Regions from separate parts of the Arthrobacter sp. 7Tela_A1 genome, predicted to be linked through region 1. Evidence: riboswitches for the same ligand, from Rfam matches in the RefSeq annotation. Region 1 holds a riboswitch; each other region holds the start of a gene.
What was found. A riboswitch is a leader RNA that binds a small molecule or an ion and turns the genes downstream of it on or off. The one in region 1 is predicted to bind S-adenosylmethionine.
Positions count from the first base shown of each region.

Region 2: it holds a riboswitch for S-adenosylmethionine, as region 1 does, so the genes downstream of both, TVB01_RS00050 (bifunctional o-acetylhomoserine/o-acetylserine sulfhydrylase) here and TVB01_RS15435 (flavin reductase family protein) in region 1, are expected to answer to the same signal.
Region 3: it holds a riboswitch for S-adenosylmethionine, as region 1 does, so the genes downstream of both, TVB01_RS13905 (methionine ABC transporter ATP-binding protein) here and TVB01_RS15435 (flavin reductase family protein) in region 1, are expected to answer to the same signal.

Region 1 covers NZ_JAXIOO010000051.1:13,980-21,025, reverse strand. Annotated here, with positions in the region: gene TVB01_RS15450 (replication-associated recombination protein A) at 1-1,118, opposite strand, end outside; gene TVB01_RS15445 (PhzF family phenazine biosynthesis protein) at 1,234-2,070, opposite strand; gene TVB01_RS15440 (MFS transporter) at 2,143-3,366, shown strand; SAM riboswitch class IV at 3,470-3,589, shown strand; gene TVB01_RS15435 (flavin reductase family protein) at 3,635-4,141, shown strand; gene aspS (aspartate--tRNA ligase) at 4,371-6,155, opposite strand; gene TVB01_RS15425 (APC family permease) at 6,283-7,046, shown strand, end outside.
Region 2 covers NZ_JAXIOO010000001.1:5,801-12,846, forward strand. Annotated here, with positions in the region: gene TVB01_RS00035 (glycoside hydrolase family 2 protein) at 1-1,166, shown strand, start outside; gene TVB01_RS00040 (hypothetical protein) at 1,268-1,642, opposite strand; gene TVB01_RS00045 (VOC family protein) at 2,782-3,423, opposite strand; SAM riboswitch class IV at 3,569-3,687, shown strand; gene TVB01_RS00050 (bifunctional o-acetylhomoserine/o-acetylserine sulfhydrylase) at 3,755-5,071, shown strand; gene metX (homoserine O-acetyltransferase MetX) at 5,068-6,204, shown strand; gene TVB01_RS00060 (DUF3995 domain-containing protein) at 6,243-6,752, shown strand; gene TVB01_RS00065 (SGNH/GDSL hydrolase family protein) at 6,809-7,046, opposite strand, start outside.
Region 3 covers NZ_JAXIOO010000039.1:2,473-9,518, reverse strand. Annotated here, with positions in the region: gene TVB01_RS13920 (acyl-CoA dehydrogenase family protein) at 1-730, opposite strand, end outside; gene TVB01_RS13915 (LLM class flavin-dependent oxidoreductase) at 727-2,151, opposite strand; gene TVB01_RS13910 (methionine ABC transporter permease) at 2,179-2,844, opposite strand; gene TVB01_RS13905 (methionine ABC transporter ATP-binding protein) at 2,837-3,628, opposite strand; SAM riboswitch class I at 3,725-3,827, opposite strand; gene TVB01_RS13900 (hypothetical protein) at 3,987-4,556, shown strand; gene TVB01_RS13895 (CoA-binding protein) at 4,553-4,969, opposite strand; gene TVB01_RS13890 (alpha/beta fold hydrolase) at 5,053-5,826, opposite strand; gene TVB01_RS13885 (TetR/AcrR family transcriptional regulator) at 5,979-6,680, shown strand; gene TVB01_RS13880 (SDR family NAD(P)-dependent oxidoreductase) at 6,664-7,046, shown strand, end outside.

The DNA of each region.
Region 1 (7,046 bases):
GACTTCGGCGCCGTGGCAATGTGCACCACGGCCTCGGCAAGGATCAGCCGGCCCTCGGGCATGCCGATCATCTGCACGGCCTGGGCTGCCGCTACGGCGGTCTGCAGCGCCGTCGGGTCCGCCATGCCCACGTCTTCTGCCGCCGAGATCATGAGCCTTCGGGAGATGAACCGCGGGTCCTCCCCCGCTTCGAGCATCTTGGCCAGGTAGTGCAGGGCGGCGTCGACGTCGGATCCCCGCAGCGACTTGATGAAGGCACTGGTGACGTCGTAGTGCTGGTCCCCCGCGCGGTCATAGCGCAGGGCCGCGACGTCCAGGGCCTGTTCGGCGTGTTCAAGAAGGACGGCAGGGATTTCCACGTCCGGATCACGTTCGGAATAGGCGACGCCGGCGGCGGCTTCCAGCGCGGTCAGACCGCGCCTAGCGTCCCCGGCCGCGAGGCGGACCAGGTGCTCGAGTGCTTCGTCGCTGAGCTCCACCCGGCCGGCGAGGCCGCGTTCATCCTTGACGGCGCGGACCAGCAGGCCCGCAATGTCTTCTTCGGTGAGCGGTTTCAGCGTCAGGAGCAGGGACCGGGAGAGCAGCGGAGAGACAACGGAGAAGGACGGGTTCTCCGTGGTCGCGGCGATCAGGACCACCCAGCGGTTCTCCACCCCGGGCAGCAGCGCATCCTGCTGCGCCTTGTTGAAGCGGTGGATCTCGTCGAGGAAGAGCACGGTTGTGACACCGTGCAGGTCCCGGGACGTCAGTGCCTCATCCATGACCCGGCGCACGTCCTTCACGCCGGAGGTGATCGCCGAGAGCTCCACGAACTTGCGGCCCGGGCCGCGGGCAACCACGTGGGCAAGCGTCGTCTTTCCAGTGCCCGGAGGGCCCCAGAGCATGACCGAGGACGGGCCCGCCGGTCCGCCCTGCGGCGCTTCGGCAAGGGTCCGCAGCGGTGAACCGGGGGTGAGCAGGTGCTGCTGGCCCACCACCTCATCCAGGCTGCGGGGACGCATCCGCACGGCCAGGGGGCTGCGCGGGCGCTGCCGGGCGCCGTCGTCGTCCCGTTCCCCGGCCGCGTCGCCGCCGCCTGCGGGGTCCTGGTCCTCATCGCTGCTGAACAAGTCATTCACGCTTCAAGGCTACCCGTGCCCCCTGACGCTCGACTCCGCATCCCTCCCCCACGAGATAACAGAAACTGCCCGTTTGAGCGTTCATACGTGCAGTTTCTGCCATCTCGATGAGGGATTACAGGGTAACGGAGCCGTCAATGCAGGTGACCGACTCGCCGCCAATCCAGATCCGGCCCTCCCTGGTGAACACCCGCACCAGGCCGGACCGGTGGACGGCCGTGCCCTGCGTGATGGTGTAGCGCTCCTCCGCGATCCCCTGCCCGATCAGCCACTGCGCCAGGCCGGCGTTGAGGCTGCCCGTGACCGGGTCCTCCGACACACCCAGGCCGGGCGCGAAGGCGCGGACCTCGAAGTCCGTTTCCGCCGATTCGGGCTGCGGGCCAATGACCCCCACCCGGAGGCCGCCAATGGCGGCATGGTCCGGCGTCAGCGACAGCACCGTTTCGGCGTCAGGGAGCAGCAGTCCCAGCCAGCCCGGGCCGTTATCCACCCACTGGTGGCCCTTCACCTGGTCCGGCTGCAGGCCCAGGGCGGCTGTGACCTTGGCCAGGATGTCCTCCTCCACGGGTCCGGTGCGGATCAGGCGGGGCGCCGCGAACGCCGCGAGGCCGGCGTTGACCCGGAGCGGAACCAGGCCGATTCCGCACTCCTGGACCACGAGCCCCGGCTTCATCGGGGTGTTTCCGGCTTCCGTCCAGGCGTGGCAGGTGCCCAGGGTGGGGTGCCCGGCAAAAGGAATTTCGCCTCCGGGAGTGAAGATCCGGACCCGGTAGTCTGCCTCGTCCTGCGTGGCAGGCAGGATGAAGGTGGTTTCGGAGAGGTTCGTCCAGCGGGCAAACTGCTGCATCTGTTCGTCGTCGAGGCCCTCCCCGTCCAGCACCACGGCCAGCGGGTTGCCCTGGTACGGCTTGTTGCCGAAGACGTCTACCTGTTTAAACCAGCGTTGTCTCATGCGGACACTGTAATGGCTCGCCCGGCCGGCACCTTCCCCATCACCGTGTCCGTGGCTGGCTAGGATCGGCGCATGAACAGAGTGCCCGCCGGGAGGAAAGCGGCCGGAACTGCTGCCGTGCTGCTTGGCGGGTCCGCGGAGATCCTCGATTTCCTGGTTCCGCTGTGGGCCGGCAGCGAACTGGGGATCGGCGCGGAAGCGATCGGGATCCTGGTTGCGGCCGAGCTCCTTGTGTCGGTCGCCGCCCGCCCGGCAGCGGGCTGGCTGGCGGATAAGCGGCCGAGGACCGTCACCGCGGCCTCCGGCGCTGCGCTCTATGCCGTGAGCTGCCTTGGCTACGCACTGGCCGGTTCCTTGTCCGTTGCCTTCGGTGCGGCGATCCTGGGCGGTGTGGGCGGGGCCCTCTTCTGGGTGTCGGTCCGCGCCCTTGCCGCAGAGTACCTGGACCGTGATTCAGGTTCCATGGCGGGCCTGCTCTCCTCCGAAGCATTTGGTTCCTGGTTTTTCTGGGTGCCGGCGATGGTGCTGCTGCCCGCCGTCGGATTTGCCGGAGTCCTGGGTGCCCTCGCCCTCGCCTGTACCGCCGCCGCCGTGGTGCTGCTTTGCGCTCCGCGCAGGCGTCCGACGTCGCCGGAAGACGGTTCCGGGCCGGTTCGGGACTCGCTGCATCCACCGCGGAGCTACCGCGGCGATGTGGTCCGGATGGCTCCCCTGCTGTTTGTCGCCGGAGGAACAGCCGTGGCCGAAGCCGGCGTCGGCCTGCTGCTCCTGCTGCACCTGCAGGGAGCATTTGGGCTTGAGGTCTACCAGATCGCGCTGGTGTATCTCCCCGGCGGGATAGTGCTCACCATGCTGCCGCGGATGCTGCACCGGTTCGTGCAGCGGTACGGACGCCGCACGGGCTACGTCACAGCGAGCATCGCCTCGGCGCTGACGGCGGCCGGACTCGCCTTCTCCCCAGCACCCCTGGCCATAGCGGCGCTCTGGGTACTCACGTGCGTTTCCTGGGCGCTGTTGCTGCCGATGTACGGGGAGGTAGCCGCCGAGCTGAACCCGCGCCTCCTCGGCCGGGCGATGAGCATTCTCGGAAACGCGGGTCTGCTCGGCGCAGCCGTTGGTTCGCTGCTCGCGGGCTTCCTGTACGCCGGGGACTCCTGGCAGGCCGCCTGCCTGGTCTTCGCTGCCATCCTGCTGGCCGGAAGCGTGCTGGGACCGCTGGCGCTGGCGAAGATGGGCGTCCGGGACCGTCCCGGTCCGGACACGGCGAACACACCCCGGGAGCTGCTGCCGGAATAACGGCCGCACTCCCAAGACACCCCGTTACGAACTGTTGCGGCGTATGTACGCCGTGCACCCCGGGTTTGCACCCGCCATGCCGCGCCCCTAGATTGGTGGACAGAATCAAGAGTTCCAGCCACAGGCCCTGGCCGGCTGGACGGCAACCCTCTCGCCGTAGCGGGGTGCTCCAGGTGACGATTCGGCGGCTCCGGCGGATTTCCCGGTGCCGCAAGTACAGCACCTTCGCTGCTGCCCAGCACGGAGATGCGTCAGGCGAAGGATCCCCATGTCTCTTGAAACCGATTTTCAGCCGGCGGCACTCCGCCGTGCCTTTGGCCGTTTTCCGTCAGGTATTGCCGCGCTGTGTGCCGTGGTCGACGGCGTTCCCCAGGGGATCGTCGCCTCGTCCTTCACCGTAGGGGTGTCCATGGACCCGCCGCTGGTGATGTTCGCCGTGCAGAACACCTCCCGGACCTGGCCGGTGCTGAAGCAGGCGGGGCGCATCGGAGTCTCCGTCCTGGGTTCCGGGCACGACGGCGTCTGCCGCCAGATCGCTTCCCGCGACGGCGACCGCTTTGCCGGACTCGACCTGCACGACGCCGCTTCCGGTGCCCTGTTCCTCGACGAGGCAGCGCTCTGGCTGGAGACGTCGGTGGAGAACGAGGTCCCGGCCGGGGACCACGCCGTAGTGCTGCTCCGGGTCCATGGCTATTCCACCCACGGGGATGCCCATGAGCCACTCGTCTTCCACGGTTCGGCGTTCCGCAATCTGGCGGTTCCTGCCTTCGCCTGACCGGCGGAAACTCATCGAACCCATATGGACTCATCGAGCCCGCGCAAACTCATGAAGCACACAGCGGCTCACAGGAGTCTGTCCAGCCTGGAAACCCGTTCCGGTCTTCCGCCGGGGCCACTCCCCCGCAAATCCTGGGACGGGAGGGCGTGCTGGATGAGTTCCAGTACGGACTCCGAAAGCACAGTGCCCGGCACACCCTTCGGTGGCCGGGCACTGTTAGCTGCAGTTAAGCCTCTGCGGGCTTCTCCTGCTTCTTCTCCGGCTTGAAGTCCACGCCGGCTTCCTTGCGCTGCTGGGCGCTGATCGGCGCCGGAGCGGAGGTCAGCGGATCGTAGCCGCCGCCGGACTTCGGGAAGGCGATGACGTCGCGGATGGAGTCGGCACCGGCCAGCAGGGCCACCACGCGGTCCCACCCGAAGGCGATGCCGCCGTGCGGCGGAGCGCCGTACTTGAAGCCTTCGAGCAGGAAGCCGAACTGCTCCTGGGCGGTCTCCTCGGAGATGCCCATGACCTTGAACACGCGTTCCTGCACGTCGCGGCGGTGGATACGGATGGAACCGCCGCCAATCTCGTTGCCGTTGCACACGATGTCGTAGGCGTAGGCCAGGGCCGAGCCGGGATCCGTGTCAAAGGTGTCCACAAACTCGGGCTTCGGCGAGGTGAAGGCGTGGTGCACGGCAGTCCACTCGCCTTCGCCTGCGGCAACGTCACCGGCGGCAACGGCCGCGGCGGCGGGCTCGAACATCGGGGCGTCAACGATCCAGACGAAGGCCCAGTCCTTGGGATCGATCAGGCCGGTGCGGTGGCCAATTTCCACGCGGGCCGCACCGAGCAGGGCCCGTGCGGAGGACGCGTCGCCGGCGGCGAAGAAGATGCAGTCGCCGGGCTTGGCGCCGACCTTCTCGGCCAGGTTCTCGCGCTCGAAGTCGGTGAGGTTCTTGGCGACCGGACCGGTGAGGGTGCCGTCTTCCTGGACCAGCACATAGGCCAGGCCCTTGGCACCGCGCTGCTTGGCCCATTCCTGCCAGGCATCCAGCGTGCGGCGGGCCTGCGAGGCACCGCCCGGCATCACGACGGCGCCGACGTACGGTGCCTGGAAGACACGGAAGGTGGTGTCCTTGAAGAACTCGGTGAGCTCAGTCAGTTCCAAGCCGAAGCGCAGGTCCGGCTTGTCCGAGCCGTAGCGTGCCATGGCGTCGGCGTAGGTCATCCGGGCGATCGGGGTCTGGATCTCGACGCCGATCAGCTTCCACAGCGCCTTCACGATCTGCTCGCCGAGGGCAATGATGTCGTTCTCTTCCACGAAGCTGGCTTCGATGTCCAGCTGTGTGAACTCCGGCTGGCGGTCAGCGCGGAAGTCTTCGTCGCGGTAGCAGCGGGCAATCTGGTAGTACTTCTCGAAGCCGCCCACCTGCAGCAGCTGCTTGAACAGCTGCGGGGACTGCGGCAGCGCATACCAGGAACCCGGGGCCAGGCGTGCCGGGACCACAAAGTCGCGGGCGCCTTCCGGCGTCGAACGCGTCAGGGTCGGGGTTTCGATTTCAACGAAGCCCTCGTCGTGGAGCAGTTCGCGGGCCACCCGGTTGGCTTCCGAGCGCAGGCGCATGGCAGCGGCGGGGGCCGGGCGGCGCAGGTCCAGGTAGCGGTGCTTCAGGCGGGCTTCCTCGCCGACCTCCACGTGCTCGTCAATCTGGAACGGCAGCGGATCGGAGGTGTTCAGGATGACGACGTCGTCCGCAATGACCTCCACCTCGCCGGTGGCCAGCGCGGGGTTCTCGTTGCCTTCGGGGCGGCGCTCCACCTTGCCGGTGATCTGCAGGACGTACTCGTTGCGCAGGCCGTGGAAGACATCCTCTTCACGGACAACAACCTGGGCAACGCCGGAGGCATCACGCAGGTCGAGGAAGGCCACGCCTCCGTGGTCCCGGCGGCGGGCTACCCAGCCGGCCAGGGTGACGGTCTGTCCAATATGCTCGGCCCTCAGGGAACCAAGGGCATGTGTGCGCAGCACAGCAGTCCTTTCAACTTCGATTGGTTGCGGAAACCACCTGTTTCCGCCCATTGTGAGTAGAGATCTTCTTTGAGTTTACCGGTGATACCTTCTGTTCCCGGCCAAGGGCAGACTGATCGGAGGATGAGTGTCCGGCAACGCTGCCATGCACCGCCCGCTGGGCGGCTTCGACGCGACGACTGCCGGCATCGGATCCATCGTGGGCGCCGGAGTCTTCGTCGTCTTCCCCGCGGCCGTGGCTGCGGACGGCGGCCCGCTGGCGTTGCCTCTGGCGATCGCCGCCGTCGTCGCCTATGCGTGCGCCGTGGCGATTTTCCAGATCAGCGCGGCGCTGGATGAGGGCCAGGCCAATTACGACGACGGCGGTACCCGGGCGGCGCGGGTCATCCTGGGTCCGACTGCGGCTTTCGTCACCGGATGGATCTTCCTGTGTTCCCGGCTGGCGGCAGCTGCAGTGGCGGCGCTGATGCTGGGCGCCTACCTGCTGCCGGACTATGGCGTGGCGGTGGCAATAGGCGCGGTCACGGTGACGGCGCTGCTTAACCTGGCCGGCGCCACCCGCAGCGACTGGGTGTCCCGGTTCATTGTCGCGTTCGTGATCGCCGTGCTTGCCTTCGTTGCCGTAGTGGCGTTCAACTCGGATCAGCCCGGCGGGGTCCCCAAACTCGCAACGCTTCCTGAACCCGGCTTTTCCGGGATCCTGGAAAGCTCGGCGCTGCTGTATTTTGCGTTCATTGGCTACGGCTATCTGGCTTCGCTGGGGCCGCACGTCCGCTCCCCCGGACGCAACATTCCGCTGGCGCTGCCGGCAGCCATCGCCGTCGTCCTGGGCCTTTACCTGGTGCTCGGTGAATCACTGCTCAGCTACTTCGGAGCGCCGGGACTCGCAGC
Region 2 (7,046 bases), on a different contig from region 1:
TGCTGGCCGGCGGTCCCGGGGCCGGCGGTTCGTACGTCGGTCACAGCGCGGAGATTACCGTGACAGCCGAAGGCAGGGAGGTGGCCCGGGGGTCTGCCGCTCCCGGAGAGCCGCTTCGGCTGGCGATCCCGGAGCCGAGGCTCTGGAGCCCTGAAGATCCGTTCCTTTATTCGGTGGGCGTGACCCTGGGAGACGACGCCGTCGAGAGTTACTTCGGCCTGCGCACCTTTGGCCGCGGAGCCGGCCCGGACGGGCACCAGCGACTGCTGCTCAACGGCAGGCCGTACTTCCACGCGGGGCTGCTGGACCAGGGGTACTGGCCCGACGGTCTGTACACGGCTCCGTCGGACGCGGCCATGGTCCACGACATCCAGACGGCCAAGGACCTGGGCTTCACCATGCTGCGCAAGCACATCAAGATCGAACCGCTGCGCTGGTACCACCACTGCGACCGCCTGGGGATGCTCGTCTGGCAGGACCTGGTCAACGGCGGGGAAGGCGACGGCAGGGCGCAGGAATGGGTTTCGCTGCCTGGGCGGGGGAGCCGGAGCGACCGGCGGTATGCGAAGTTCGGCCGCAGCGACGCCGCGGGGCGCGAATCGTTCCGGCAGGAAATGCGGGAGACGGTTGACCTGCTGCGCAGCGTGCCCTGCATCGCGCTCTGGGTCCCGTTCAATGAAGGCTGGGGCCAGTTCGACGCCGCTGACATCGCCGCCGAGCTGCGCGCACTGGACCCGACCCGCGGCATCGACCACGCCAGCGGCTGGCATGACCAGGGCGCGGGAGACACCAAGAGCCTCCATGTCTATGCCGTGCCGTTCCACATCCGGAAGCGCTGGCAGCGCGATCCCCGGGCGATCGTGCTTTCCGAGTACGGCGGCTTCAGCCTCCCGCTGGACGGGCACACCTGGAACAGCAAGGTCTTCGGCTATGGCAAGGCACTCAACACGTCCCAGGAACTCGACCATGCCTACTCCGACCTGCACCGGACCCAGATCCTTCCGGCCGTCAGCCAAGGCCTCGCTGCGAGCGTCTACACCCAGCTCACCGACGTCGAGGATGAGGTCAACGGCCTGCTCACCTACGACCGCCGCATCCTGAAGGTCGACGCCGCCGCCGTCCGGAAAATCAATGCTGCGCTTCTGGCTGCCGGGTCGGGTTTGTGAAGCTGAGGGTGTCTGCGGGGTAACCTGCGGAGTCTGCTGCCGGTTTCCGGGCTGCGGGCCGCGGGCTCCGGGTCCTGGGTCTAGGGCGTGCCTGTTCCGCGTTAGGCGCGTGAGCGCTGTTGTGGAAGGCCTGCCCGGAGTAATGCCTGCACCAGGCCGTCCGGGTCGCCCGAGGGTTTGAACAGCTCAGACCAGCTCCAGCGGAGAAACCCTACGCCTGTTGCCCGGATTGCGTCCTCGCGGCGTTTTTCCTGCAGCAGGGCATGTTCGGGCTGGGCCCGGCCGTCCGTCTGAGTCTTTCCGTACTTCACCGTGCCGTCGAATTCGCCAACGAGTTCCTGCTGCTTCCAAAAGAAATCCGTGCGTCCAAGCAGGCGCCCGCCAGGAGAATTGAAACTCTTCTGAAGTTCCGGGGAAGCCGCTGCGGTGGATGATGGCGCGGGAATAGGATTCGCCGGGAGATTCAGACCTCTCATCTGCGAACGTGATGACCCGGATCGCTCTCGCACGCTTGGCCTGTGTAGGCAGGCCCTGTGCCAAGTCCTGCAGGGTGTTTTTCTCCAGCGCCGGGAGTCCTCGCCGCCGGTCGGGGCGGATGGCGTGGTCCATTGCCGGAACTGATTGCTCGAAGGGCAGGTACGCAGCCATGTCCAGAACGGTTTGGGCCCTGGATGTGACGGGCAGTCCGTCGACCGTAGCCAGCGGTTCCAGCAGGCGTCTCCGAGCCCAGCGGAGGTCACCGTGGCTGTGTCCGTTGACGGGAGACAACGCGAGCAGCATGACCTCACGCGCCGTTCCGATCGTCGGAATTCCCCAGATCGCGGCCGCCGACTGCTGGATGAGGACCCGTCGGGTCCTTCCGGATTCTACGGCCGCCGCGAGTCTTAAGCGCTCGCGCTCCCAGGGGCGAAGCCCGGCCCAGGACTGTCCATCCAGATAGACGCCGGGTCTGACCCGGACCAGCTCTCCCCTTGTGCACCGCAGTGCGAGGGAACGACGTCCGGGCCCGTCACGATCGGCATCGACGGAGAAAAGCAGGTCTGCGCTCATGGATCCAGCGTGGAATGCTGCGGGGTCAAACACGGGGTGCAGCAACGAATCTGTGGACAAGGTCAGGCCCTTGCAGCGGGCGGTCCTTGTCGGAAAAACTGCGTTAAGGGCGGAATAATCCGCTAAGGGAAAATCCGGTCATGGCGCCGCGCAGTATTTTCCCAGGAGGTCTAGAAAGTTCCGGAACGCAGCAAAACCGGGTCACAGAATGCAGTGTTTTCCCTTTGTGCAGCGTTTCGGAGGACTGAGTGCAGCAAAACCGCGGAGTGCAGCAAAACCCCGGAGTGCAGCGGAACGCCGGAGTGCAGCGGAACGCCGGCACTGAGCACGGTGGCAAGGCGGCAAGGCGCGCAGTGTGGGCGGGCTAGCCGGATCCCTGGGACGAAGCGCAACCGGATCCCAGGGAAGAAGCACAGCCGGATTCCTGGACGAAGTGCACCGAATCGCCGGAACGCGGGAAGTGGTGGCTGGGAACTAAGCACCGGGACAGCGGCCACAGCCTTCACCAAGACTGACGGGCCCGGCCCGAAGGAGAGGGGAACCCCGGCCACGAAGGCAACGGAACCTAGATCTCGACGAGACCCTTCTCAGTCCCGAAGGTCACAGACATGATGCCGGGGGTTCCCTTGGGGGAGACCCAGGTGACGCCAAGGCCGTCGAGCGGGTTCTCCACCGGCTGGCCGAGCCATTCGGTGACGCGCTGGGCGGACCCGGCAATCTTAAGGGAATCCAGGGAGACTGTGCCCGCAAAGGCACGGGAGGGATGGAGGTCGGCCTTGTCCTCATCCCAGCGGAGCATATAGGGGACCTGCGGGTCGGCGATCAGGCCGTTGATGCCGATCTGCTGCCACGTCAGTTCCTGCCCGTCGGGGAACTTGCGGTTTCCGGGGACGGCGGAGCGGCCGAGCCGTTCCTCGAAAGGTGCGAGGTCGTCCACGGCGACGCACCAGCCCATCCAGCCGCCGCCTGCCTCGGACCGGGCACGGACGGCCTGGCCAAAAGGTGCCTTGTCGGAAGCGGGGTGATTCAGGACCTCAACCACTTCCAGGTACTGCTGGTTGGCCAACGGAATGATCATGTTCCGGGTGCCAAAGCGGGGATGCACCCCGCCCTTCACAAAGTCGGTTCCAAGGGCAGAAGCAATACGTTCCGTGGTGGCCAGCAGGCCGTCGGATTCGCAGGCGTAAGAAACATGATCCAGGCGCATGCGAACATCTTGGCACGTTGTGACCTGTGTCTCGACCAAGGCAAGCCTTAGCTCCGCAAAACGTATCTGGATCTGCGGATTTTCCCGGATTCACGCTGCGTCATATGGGTTGCGCAACTCCGGCTCCGTTGGTTCTATTGGTACAGGTCATGAGTGCCAGCAGATAGCCCCGGCTTGCTGGCCGGCAACCCTCCAACCGCGGTGGGGTGCCCCGGGTGAAGACCTGGCTGGACACCACAAAGGGTGTCCCGGCAAGCGCGGGCCACACGTCTGGTACCGGAGTTCTTCCGGCATCGGTACCTGTGGGGCCCCTGGTCATTAAGGGAGCAACATGTCTGCCAACTGGTCATTCGAAACCCGCCAGATCCATGCAGGACAGGAGCCCGACGCCACCACCGGCGCCCGTGCCCTTCCCATCTACCAAACGACGTCCTTCGTTTTCCCCAGCGCAGAAGCGGCAGCGAACCGTTTCGCGCTCGCAGAGCTGGCTCCGATCTACACCCGGATCGGCAACCCCACCCAGGAAGCAGTGGAGAACCGCATCGCTTCCCTGGAAGGCGGCGTTGGGGCCCTGCTGCTTGCCTCCGGGCAGGCCGCGGAAACCTACGCGATCCTCAACCTGGCCCAGGCAGGGGACCACATCGTGGCCAGCCCCAGCCTGTACGGCGGAACGTACAACCTCTTCAAGCACACCCTGAAGAAGTTCGGCATCGACGTCACCTTCGTCGCCGACCCGGACAACCTGGACCAGTGGCGCGAAGCCGTGCAGCCCAACACCAAGGCATTCTTTGGCGAAGTCGTCTCCAATCCACGCCAGGATGTCCTGGACTTGGAGGGACTTTCCGCCGTCGCGCATGAGGCGGGCATTCCCCTCATCGTGGACAACACGCTGTCCACCCCTTACCTCATCCGCCCCATCGAATGGGGAGCGGACATCGTGGTGCACTCCGCCACCAAGTACCTCGGAGGGCACGGCACCGCGATGGCCGGCGTGATCGTGGACTCCGGCAACTTCGACTTCGCCGCCGATCCGGAAAAGTTCCCCGGCTTCAATAGCCCTGATGAGAGCTACAACGGCCTGGTGTACGCCCGGGACCTCGGGGTCAACGGTGCACTGGGCGCCAACCTGGCCTTCATCCTGAAGGCACGGGTCCAGCTGCTGCGGGACCTCGGTTCGGCAGTATCACCGTTCAACGCTTTCCTGATCGGCCAGGGTCTGGAAACGCTCAGCCTCCGGCTGGAGCGGCACGTTCAAAACGCCGTCGCCGTCGCGGAATGGCTGGAGACGCACGACGACGTCCTTTCCGTCGCGTACGCAGGCCTGAAGTCCAGCCCGTGGTACGAACGAGGCCGCAAGTACGGGCCCCGCGGCACCGGTGCGATCGTGTCCTTTGAAATCGACGGGGGTGTCGAAGCCGGCAAGCGCTTCGTCGATGCGCTCCAGCTGCACTCGCACGTGGCGAACGTCGGCGACGTCCGCTCGCTGGTGATCCATCCGGCGTCGACCACCCACAGCCAGCTGGGGGCGGAGGCCCAGACAGCGGCAGGGGTCAGCCCGGGCCTGGTGCGGCTCTCGGTCGGGTTGGAGCACGTGGATGACATCATTGCGGACCTCGACGCCGGATTCCGCGCCGCCAAGGGAGCATGAAGCACAGCGTGACAACCTATCCAGCCACAGCGCAGCACCCCGTCCACACACTCGACGGAGTGCTGCAGTACGCCTCGATCGGTGAACTCGAACTCGAGACCGGAGGGCGCCTGCCCGACGTCGTTCTCGGCTACGAAACCTGGGGCCGCCTGAACAGTGACGCCTCCAACGCCGTCCTCATTCCGCACGCCCTCACCGGCAGTACCCACGTGGCGCAGGGCAGCACGGAGGAACCGGGCTGGTGGGACGGTCTCGTGGGGCCGGGACGAACCGTGGATACCGACCGTTTCTTCGTGGTCTCCATCAACATGGTCGGTGGTTGCTACGGCTCCACGGGCCCGGCGTCGGCTGACCCCCACGGACTGCACTGGGGATCCCGCTTCCCCTTCGTCACCATCCGGGACTCGGTACGGGCTGAGGCGCGCCTGGCGGACCAGCTCGGCATACGCCGCTGGCACACGGTGCTGGGCGGATCACTCGGCGGTGCACGCGCGCTGGAGTGGGCCGTGACTGAACCTGCCCGGGTCGCACGGTGCGCGGTGATAGCGGCGACGGCGGCCAGCACGGGGGAGCAGATTGCCTTCGCCCAGGCGCAGGTCGAAGCCATCCGGCTGGACCCGGATTACAACGGCGGGGACTACTACAACGGACGCGCTCCGCTCACCGGACTCGGGCTGGCTCGCAGGATCGCTCACATCACCTACCGGTCAGAGGCGGAACTGCAGTACCGGTTCGGCAGGACACCGCAGCCGGGAGAGGACCCGCTGGGGGCTGCCCTGCCGGCCGAGCGCGGCCGCTACCAGGTGGAGAGCTATCTGGACCATCAGGGCCGGAAGCTGGCGGACCGGTTCGACGCCAACAGCTACGTCATCCTCACCGAGGCGCTGATGAGCCACGACGTCGCCCGCGGCCGCGGCAGCCTCGCCGAAGCGCTCGCGGCCACCCAGGCACAGTTCCTCGTGGCGGCCGTGGACTCGGACCGGCTGTACTTCCCGGAACAGTCCCATGAACTGGCAGCCGCGCTGCCCGGAAACAACAGCGTGCACGTGATCAGCGCACCGATAGGCCACGACGGGTTCCTGACGGACATCCTGCAGCTCAAGGACGTGCTCGAGCAGGACTTCTTCGCCTAAGCGCCCACACCGGCGCGGTGGGCTGGCACCATAAAAGGATGCGCAGCAGCATTTCGCAGCGCCGTCCCCGGACCCGGCCCCGCGGGGGCGGGTACTTCCTCTGGGCTGCCTGCGGCCTCGGCCTGTTCCACGCCGGGTTCAGCCTGTATTGGGCGCTCGGCGGGCGATGGCTGCTCGCCACGGTAGGACAGTTCGCTGTTCAGGCCGCACAGGAGGCGCCGCTGGGGGCCGCGTTGCTGCTCGCCGGGACGGCGTTGCTGAAGGCCGCGGCAGCCGTCATACCGCTGGCGGCAGCCTATGGCCAGTTTCCGTTCCCCGGCCTGATCCGGGTCCTCAGCTGGATAGGAGGCGCCGGCCTGGTGGTTTACGGCGGGATCAATGCGGCCGCCGCAGCGGCGGTCCTGGCCGGCTGGATTCCGGCGGGCCCGGGAGCTGACTGGCAGGGCCTGCTGGGGCATGCCCTGCTGTGGGACCCGCTGTTCCTGGGCTGGGGGACCTGTCTGCTTGCCTACCTTTTCGCGTCGCGTCCGGCACGGCCCGGGCCTTAGCGGCACAGTCCCGACCCAGCACCCTCCCGCCCCGGCCCGCGGCCCAGAACCGAGCCTTAGACCGGCCCGGCTCCGGCTGCTTCGGAGGAACCCGGAGGCATCCGTGTGCCGAAATAGGGGCCGGCTTCAGGACGCTTGGGTGAAATGCCGTCCCCTGAGGAACGCCCCCGTACCCGGCGGACCACCCACGGCACCAGGTATTCACGCGCCCAGACCAGGTCTTCCGTGCGCGCGGTCCGCCAGTTCTTGGCGGGCAGATCCTTGACCTTGGCCGGCTCCAGCGTGTGCGGCACC
Region 3 (7,046 bases), on a different contig from region 1:
GCAGCTGGAACGCGGGGGTGGTGAGCACCTGGTGCGGTTCCCTTTCGCCGTCATGCGCTCCGAGGTTGGTGATGACGGCTGCGTCCGGAACAAACACGTCCCGGAACTCGATGGTGTTGGTGGCGGTCAGCCGGGAGCCCAGGACATCCCAGTCATCGTGGCGGATCACGCCGTCGGAAGCCGTGTCGATGATCAGCGCCAGCCGGTCGCCGCCGTCGAGCACCGCCCGTGCATAGATCTTCTCCGCAACCCGGCTGCCAGTGGCAAAGGGTTTCCGGCCGGTGACCAGGTAACCGCCGCCGGTGCGGACCGCAGTGGCCTGCGGGCCCTGGGGCGTCCCTGTGGAGGACCAGAGCCACTGGTGGTCCAGGCAGTCGTCCGCCAGCGCCTGCCCCCGGGATTCGCCCAGGTCAATGAACGGGAAGGCCTGGAAAATGTAGTGGTAACCCAGCAGCTGGCCAATCGAGTTATCCGCACGTGCCACCCGCTGCACAATTTCGAAGGCGGTGCTCCAGCCGATTCCCGCACCGCCGAAGCGGGCCGGGATGGTCAACGGCAGCAGCCCTGACCTGCGCAGGATTTCCACCTCGGTGAACGGCGGCTTGTTCGCGGCGTCGCGTTCCAAAGCGTCAGCGGCAAGAATGGCGGCGACCTCGTCTGCGACGTCGAACCAGCGCTGCGCCTCTGCTGGCACCGTGTGTCCGTAACGGGTGAGCAGGCTGGCGGTCATCGGGTGGCTCCTGAAGCTGCAAGGGTGTTGTCGGGTGTAAAGGCCCCGCGAAAAGCGGCGGCCCGGTGGCGTTCGTTGAGGAGCGGGCCGGCTCCGAAGAGCTTCTCCCTTAGCGTGCCGGGGGCGTATTCGCTTTGGGCCAGGCCCCGGCGGCGCAGCTCGGGCAGCACACCGTCAATGAAGTCCGTGTAGGAGCCGGGCAGGATCGCGTTAATGATGTTGATCCCGTCCACTCCTGCGTCCTGCCAGCGTTCAAGCTCGTCGGCGATCTGTTCCGGGGTGCCGGTGACCTGCTGTGCCTCGGTGCGGTAGCGGGCCACGTCGGCCAGGGTCGGGTTGCCGCCGGGCGTGGAGTCGATGATGGCCTGCAGCACACCCCGGCCGCCTTCGGTCTGCACCTCCCCCAGCGGAGTGTCCAGCTCCAGGCCGCCGAGGTCGATGCCCAGGCCGCCGCCGATGTGCGCGATTACGGCATCCAGGTCCAGGTATTCGTCCAGTTCGGCCTTCTTGCGCTGCGCTTCTGCTTCGGTTCCGCCCACTACGAAGGACAGCCCGGTGAAGACCTTGATGTCATCTGGAAGCCGCCCGGCCTCGGCGGCGCGGGCACGGACCCCGGCGGCAACCTTCGCTGCATGGGAGGGGTTGGGCGCGAAGATGAACGTGGCTTCGGCGTTGGCGGCCGCGAACTGCTGTCCGCGGCCGGAGCTGCCGGCCTGGAAGAGCACGGGCGTGCGCTGCGGGGAGGGAGAGCTCAGGTGCGGGCCGTCGATCGAATACCGCTCACCGCGGTGATGGATCTTGTGGACCTTGTCCGGATCGGCGTGGACGCCGCTGGCCTTGTCCTGGACCAGGGCGCCGTCGTCCCAGGATCCTTCCCAGAGCTTGTACACGGCGTCGGTGTATTCATCCGCCCAGTCATAGCGGCGGTCGTGCCCGGCCAGCCCGTCACCGTTGAAGTTGCGGTGCGCGTTCTCCAGCACGGAGGTGACGATGTTCCAGCCGGCACGGCCGCCGGAGAGGTGGTCCAGCGTGGACAGCTGCCGGGCGAACTGGAACGGATGGCTCTGGACAACGGAGGACGTCGCCGCCAGCCCAATGTTCCGGGTGGCGCCGGACAGTGCTGCGAGCAGCAGCAGCGGATCGTTGGCCGGCACCTGCAGCCCGCGGCGCACATGGGAGGCCCAGCCGCCGTCGTGGTTTCCGTACAGGCCCACGACGTCGGCGAAGAACAGGGCGTCGAACTTCGCGTCTTCGAGCTGCCGGGCAAGGTCTGTCCAGAAGGACAATTCGTTGAAGCGGTGCTGTTCGGCGTCAGGGTGGCGCCACTGGCCGCCGCGGATGTGGCTGGTGGTGTTCATCAGGAAGGCGTTCAACAGCAGGCGGGGCCGGGGCCCGGAAAAACGGGTACTTGGAGTGCTCATGGAGGAAACTTTCGGTAGGAGGGGAAGCTAGAGGCGCTTGTCAGCGCGGCGGGAGAACCAGGAGCCGCCCAGCTGCACGGCCTGGACCAGCAGGACCATCAGCACAATCGCGGTGAGCATCAGCCCGGTTTCGTAGCGGTAGTAGCCGTACCGGATGGCAAAGTCACCGATTCCGCCGCCGCCCACCAGTCCGGCCATGGCGGAGTAGGAGATGAAGCTGACGGTCATGATGGTGACGGAGCTGATCAGGGCCGGACGCGCTTCGACCAGCAGGACGTCGCGAACGATTTGCCCGCGGGTGGCGCCCATGGACCGGGCGGCCTCCACCACGCCGCCGCCCAGAGCGGTGATGTTCTGCTCCACGAACCGGGCAAAGTAGGGGATGGCGTTGATGGTCAGCGGCACGATGACGGCCGCGGTGCCGATGGTGGTTCCCACCACGAAGCGGGTGAAGGGGATGATCGCGATCAGCAGGATCAGGAACGGAAAGGAACGCACCAGGTTCACCAGAGAGTCCAGGACCCGGTGCAGCCGCGGTTTGTGCCCCAGCCCGTCCGGCCCCAGGGCGTAGAGCAGCACGCCCAGCGGGGTGCCGATCAGCACCGCCAGCGGGATCGCGACCAGCAGCATGGTGCCGGTCTGCCCCAGTGCGGCGAGCAGTTCCGGCCAGACTTCGGCAATGCGCTCAAGCAACGCGGGCTCCTTCCCGGCGCGCAGCCCGGTCCAGGGAGATTTCGTCAGAGATCAGGTACCGTCCGATCGAGGTGGCCGGCGTGAACCCTGGCCGGGCCAGCTCCGTGAGCGCGAACTGCTCCACGACCCGGCCTTCCTCCATGACGGCCACGTTGTCCGCTATGGCTTTGATGACGTTCATTTCGTGCGTCACCACCACGATCGTGATGCCGAACCGCGCGTTGACGTCGCTGAGGTACTGCAGCACGGACGCGGTGGTGCGGGGGTCGACGGCGGAGGTCGGCTCATCGCACAGCAGCACCTTGGGCCGGGTGGCCAGGGCACGGGCTATGGCAACCCGCTGCTTCTGACCACCGGAGAGCTTCGCCGGGTACGTCCGCGCTTTCTCCGACAGGTCGACGACGGCGAGCGCCTCCAGTGCGCGGGCCCTGCGTTCGGCAGCGTTCTTCACTCCCGCGAACTTGAGCGAGAGCTCCACGTTCTGCGCGGCTGTGCGGTTATTCAGCAGGTTGAAGTGCTGGAAGATCATCCCGATCTCATGCCGTGCGGCGCGCAGCTCGGCATCGGCCAGAGCTGTCAGGTCCGTTCCGTCCACCAGGACCCGGCCCGAGGCGGGACGTTCCAGGAGGTTGATGTTGCGCAGCAGCGTGGATTTACCCGCACCGGAAAACCCGATGATGCCCTGGATGCTGCCTTTGGGGATGTCCAGGGACACGTTGTCCACGGCGGTGAAACTGGATCCGCCGGTGTCAAAAACGGTCGAAACATTCTCGATCCGGATCATGCTCTCCTCCTTCAGGTTGTGAAGGTGCGCGCCGCGGAGTCCACGGCTTCAGCGCGCCGAGGCACGTTTGAAGGGGACCAAAAGATAGCGGGTGCTTCTCCATCGGTCCTGGCGGTAGCACCCCTCTGCTCCGTATGAATTACGGAAGGGGTTGCTGCGGCGTCACGGAGCCAGGTCTCTCAGCCGCTCTGGATGGTTACGGGTTCATGCTGTCCGCTGGCGAGAGCCCGCGCAATGTTGTGACCGCATATGACGCAGTGCGTCCGGGCGTGACGTGCACCACCTGGGTCGCCAAGAGTTTTCCCACGTACGGCGCGGGCTGGGGCCTGCAGCATCTTCGTCGGGCAGGATGGAAGGCGTGATTCCGACGCAGCGCCCGCCGCTTTCCACCGATCTCAGCGAAACGGAGTACCTCCGCTGGTATTGGCTGAAGGAGGAATTGCAGGCCTTCGCCCGGGCAAACGGCCTCAGCGCCGCAGGCTCAAAGGCCACTGTCAGCTCACGCGTCGCGGCTTGCCTGGCTGGACGGTCCCTGGCGGAAGCGCCCGGCCGCCCGCCGCGCCGGCCGGCGCCGCTGGTCCCGCCGCTGACGATCCATACGGTGGTTCCTGCCGGACATCCGTGCAGCCAGGTGCTCCGGGAGTTCTTCGTCAACGCACTGGGACCCGGTTTCCGGTTTGATGCGCCCATGCGGGCGTTCTTCGCGGCCAATGACGGCACTGCGACGCTGGCCGCGGCCCTGGACCACTGGCATGCCACCCGATCCGCCGCCGCCCGGCCAATCGGGCCTCAGTTTGAGCTCAACCGGTTCTCCCGGGACTGGCATGCCTCCCACCCCGGCGGCACCCGGGACCAGATGCTCGCGGCGTGGAAAAGCCACCGTTCACTGCCGGTGGACCTGCGCCCGACAGGTCCGGCTCAGTCCTAGAGCCCGAAGCGTCCCGCTTCAATAACGGGGCAGGTATCCATGACGACGTCGAGCCCCGCTTCGGCGGCGCGCTGGGCGGCCGCCTCATCCACGACGCCGAGCTGCAGCCAGACGGCTTTGGCTCCAACCTCGATGGCCTGGTCCACAATGTCCCCGACCCGGGATGAATTCACGAAACAGTCGACGACGTCGATCTGGCCCGGGATCTCAGCCAGCCTGGTGTATCCCTTGTTGCCGAAGACGTCGTCGCCGGCCAGGTTCACCGGGACGATCTCCATCCCCAGCGAGTCCTGGACGAATTTGGAAACACCCACCGCGGGCCGCAGCGGATTATTCGAGAGACCCACCACTGCCCAGCGTCCTTTGGATGAGAGCAGGCGGGATATAACCTCGGGATCATTGCGGTGTGCCATTCTGGCCCTCCCTCCGGTTGGAACTCAACGGGTCTTCAGCGTACGCGCCGTCCTGCGACGGGTCGATCCGGCGTCCGCGGCCCCTAATCCAGGAAATCGCTGACTGCCTCGGCAAGCACTGCATCGTCCAGTCCGTGCCAGGATCCCTCAAGCAGCTGGAAGGACCCTTCCGGAAGGATTTCCGCCGTCTCGCGGGCCCAGGCCTGCAGCCGGGCATCGCTGCCGCTGCTGGCCAGCACCAGGACCGGAACATGAATGCCCGTGAGGGCTTGGATGTCGGTTTCCAGCATGAGGGTGAGGTCGTAGGAGATGGTGTGCGCCGCCGGCTCGAAAGGTGAGGGTTCGGATTGCTCGATGATTTCCTCCGGGACACCGATGGACTCCTGGAAGAGGCGCACGGCCCCCGCCCGGTCCTCGGCGTCGATCAGGGCTTCAAGCTGCGGGCGGATGTCGGGCCCGGCAGCACCCTCCTGAGAGAGCGGCGGTTCGACGGCAATGACGCTGGAGACAACGGCTGACTCCGAAGCGGCGCGGAGGGCAAGGATCGCTCCCGAGGAGGTTCCCAGAAGGTCCGCCGATCCACCCGCTGCCTGCACGACAGCCAGCAGGTCATCCACCTCGGATTCGGGGGTGTATTCCTCTCCGTCCCCGCTTTCGCCCTTGCCCCTGCGGTCATACGTGTAGACGGTGTGGCCCTCTGCCAGCAGTTCGGCAACGCCGGCCAGGCCGGAGGAGGTCCGGTCCATCATGACGGGATCCACCACCACCAGCGGCGGACCCTGGCCGTGACGTTCCCAGGCGATGGGCGTTCCGTCCGCGGACAGCACGCGCCCCGATGCGTCAGCTGCTGGATCCATGGGATTCTCCTTCGCTGGTGCGGGCCGCCGTCGGCCCTGCCTCCACCGTAGGAGCGGGTACAGGCTGGGTCAATGCTCCGGAAGATAGGGTCGCCAAGCGCTCGGGCGGACCTTGAGGTATACACTGTAAACACGCTAGGGAAGGGACGGCCGTGCCCCACAAGCAGCCACTGAACGCTGCCGCCATCACGGAAGCTGCTGTCCGGATTGCCGACGCCGACGGTCTGGACGGCGTCTCAATGCGCCGGGTCGCAGCCGAGTTCGGGGTCTCCGCAATGGCACTCTACCGCCATGTGGCTGACCGCCGTACCCTTCTGCTGCTCATGGCCGACGCCGCCGCCCGCGACTATGAACTGTTCCCCGCCCCGAACACCGCCTGGCAGCAGATGCTCCAGCACATGGCCGATGCCCAGTGGCGGGCATTCCAGGCACATCCGTGGCTGCTGCGCATCATCCTGACGCCGCGGCGGCTGGTGAACGTGGCAACGCCCGGGGAGATCGAACTGCTGCTCTCCCGGCTGAGGCAAGCAGGACTGACCAGCGAGCAGGGGTTCGATTGCCTGCTGGGTGTTTCCGCCGCCGTCATCGGCACCGCTTCCATTACCGCTGCAGCTCTCACGGGCCCCGAACGCACCGGAACGGAACGCGACCAGCGGTGGGGTGACGACGCCGTCGCCTCCTACCCGCAGGCCTCCGGTTTCCGGGACCAGGGCATCAGCTATGCCGCGTCGCGCCGTTCCTTGGACTTCCTCGTGGCGAACTTCATCGCCGGGGTTGAACAGTCCCTCACCCACCTGCCGGATTCCGGAAGGACACCGGCTCTACGGAAGGAAGATCATGCAACTGCAAGGTAAGACCGCGATCATCACGGGCGGCGCCGGAGGGATCGGGCAGGGAATCGTCCGCCGCTTCCTGGCCGAAGGAGCCAAGGTTGCCGTCGTCGACATTGATCAGGCTCAGGGAGACAAGCTCCTGGCCGAACTCGATGGCCAGGGCGAGGTCATTTTCATTGCCAAGGATATTTCCAAGGAGGAGAGCACCAAGGAGATTGTGGCGGAGACTGTGGAGCGCCTCGGCGGCCTGCATGTCCTGGTCAACAACGCCCATGCGTCCAAGCAGGCTCCGATCATGGAGACCACGCAGGAGATGTGGGACCTGTCCTTCAACACCGGGACCATGGCCACGTTCCACCTGATGCGCGCCGCCTATCCCGAGCTGAA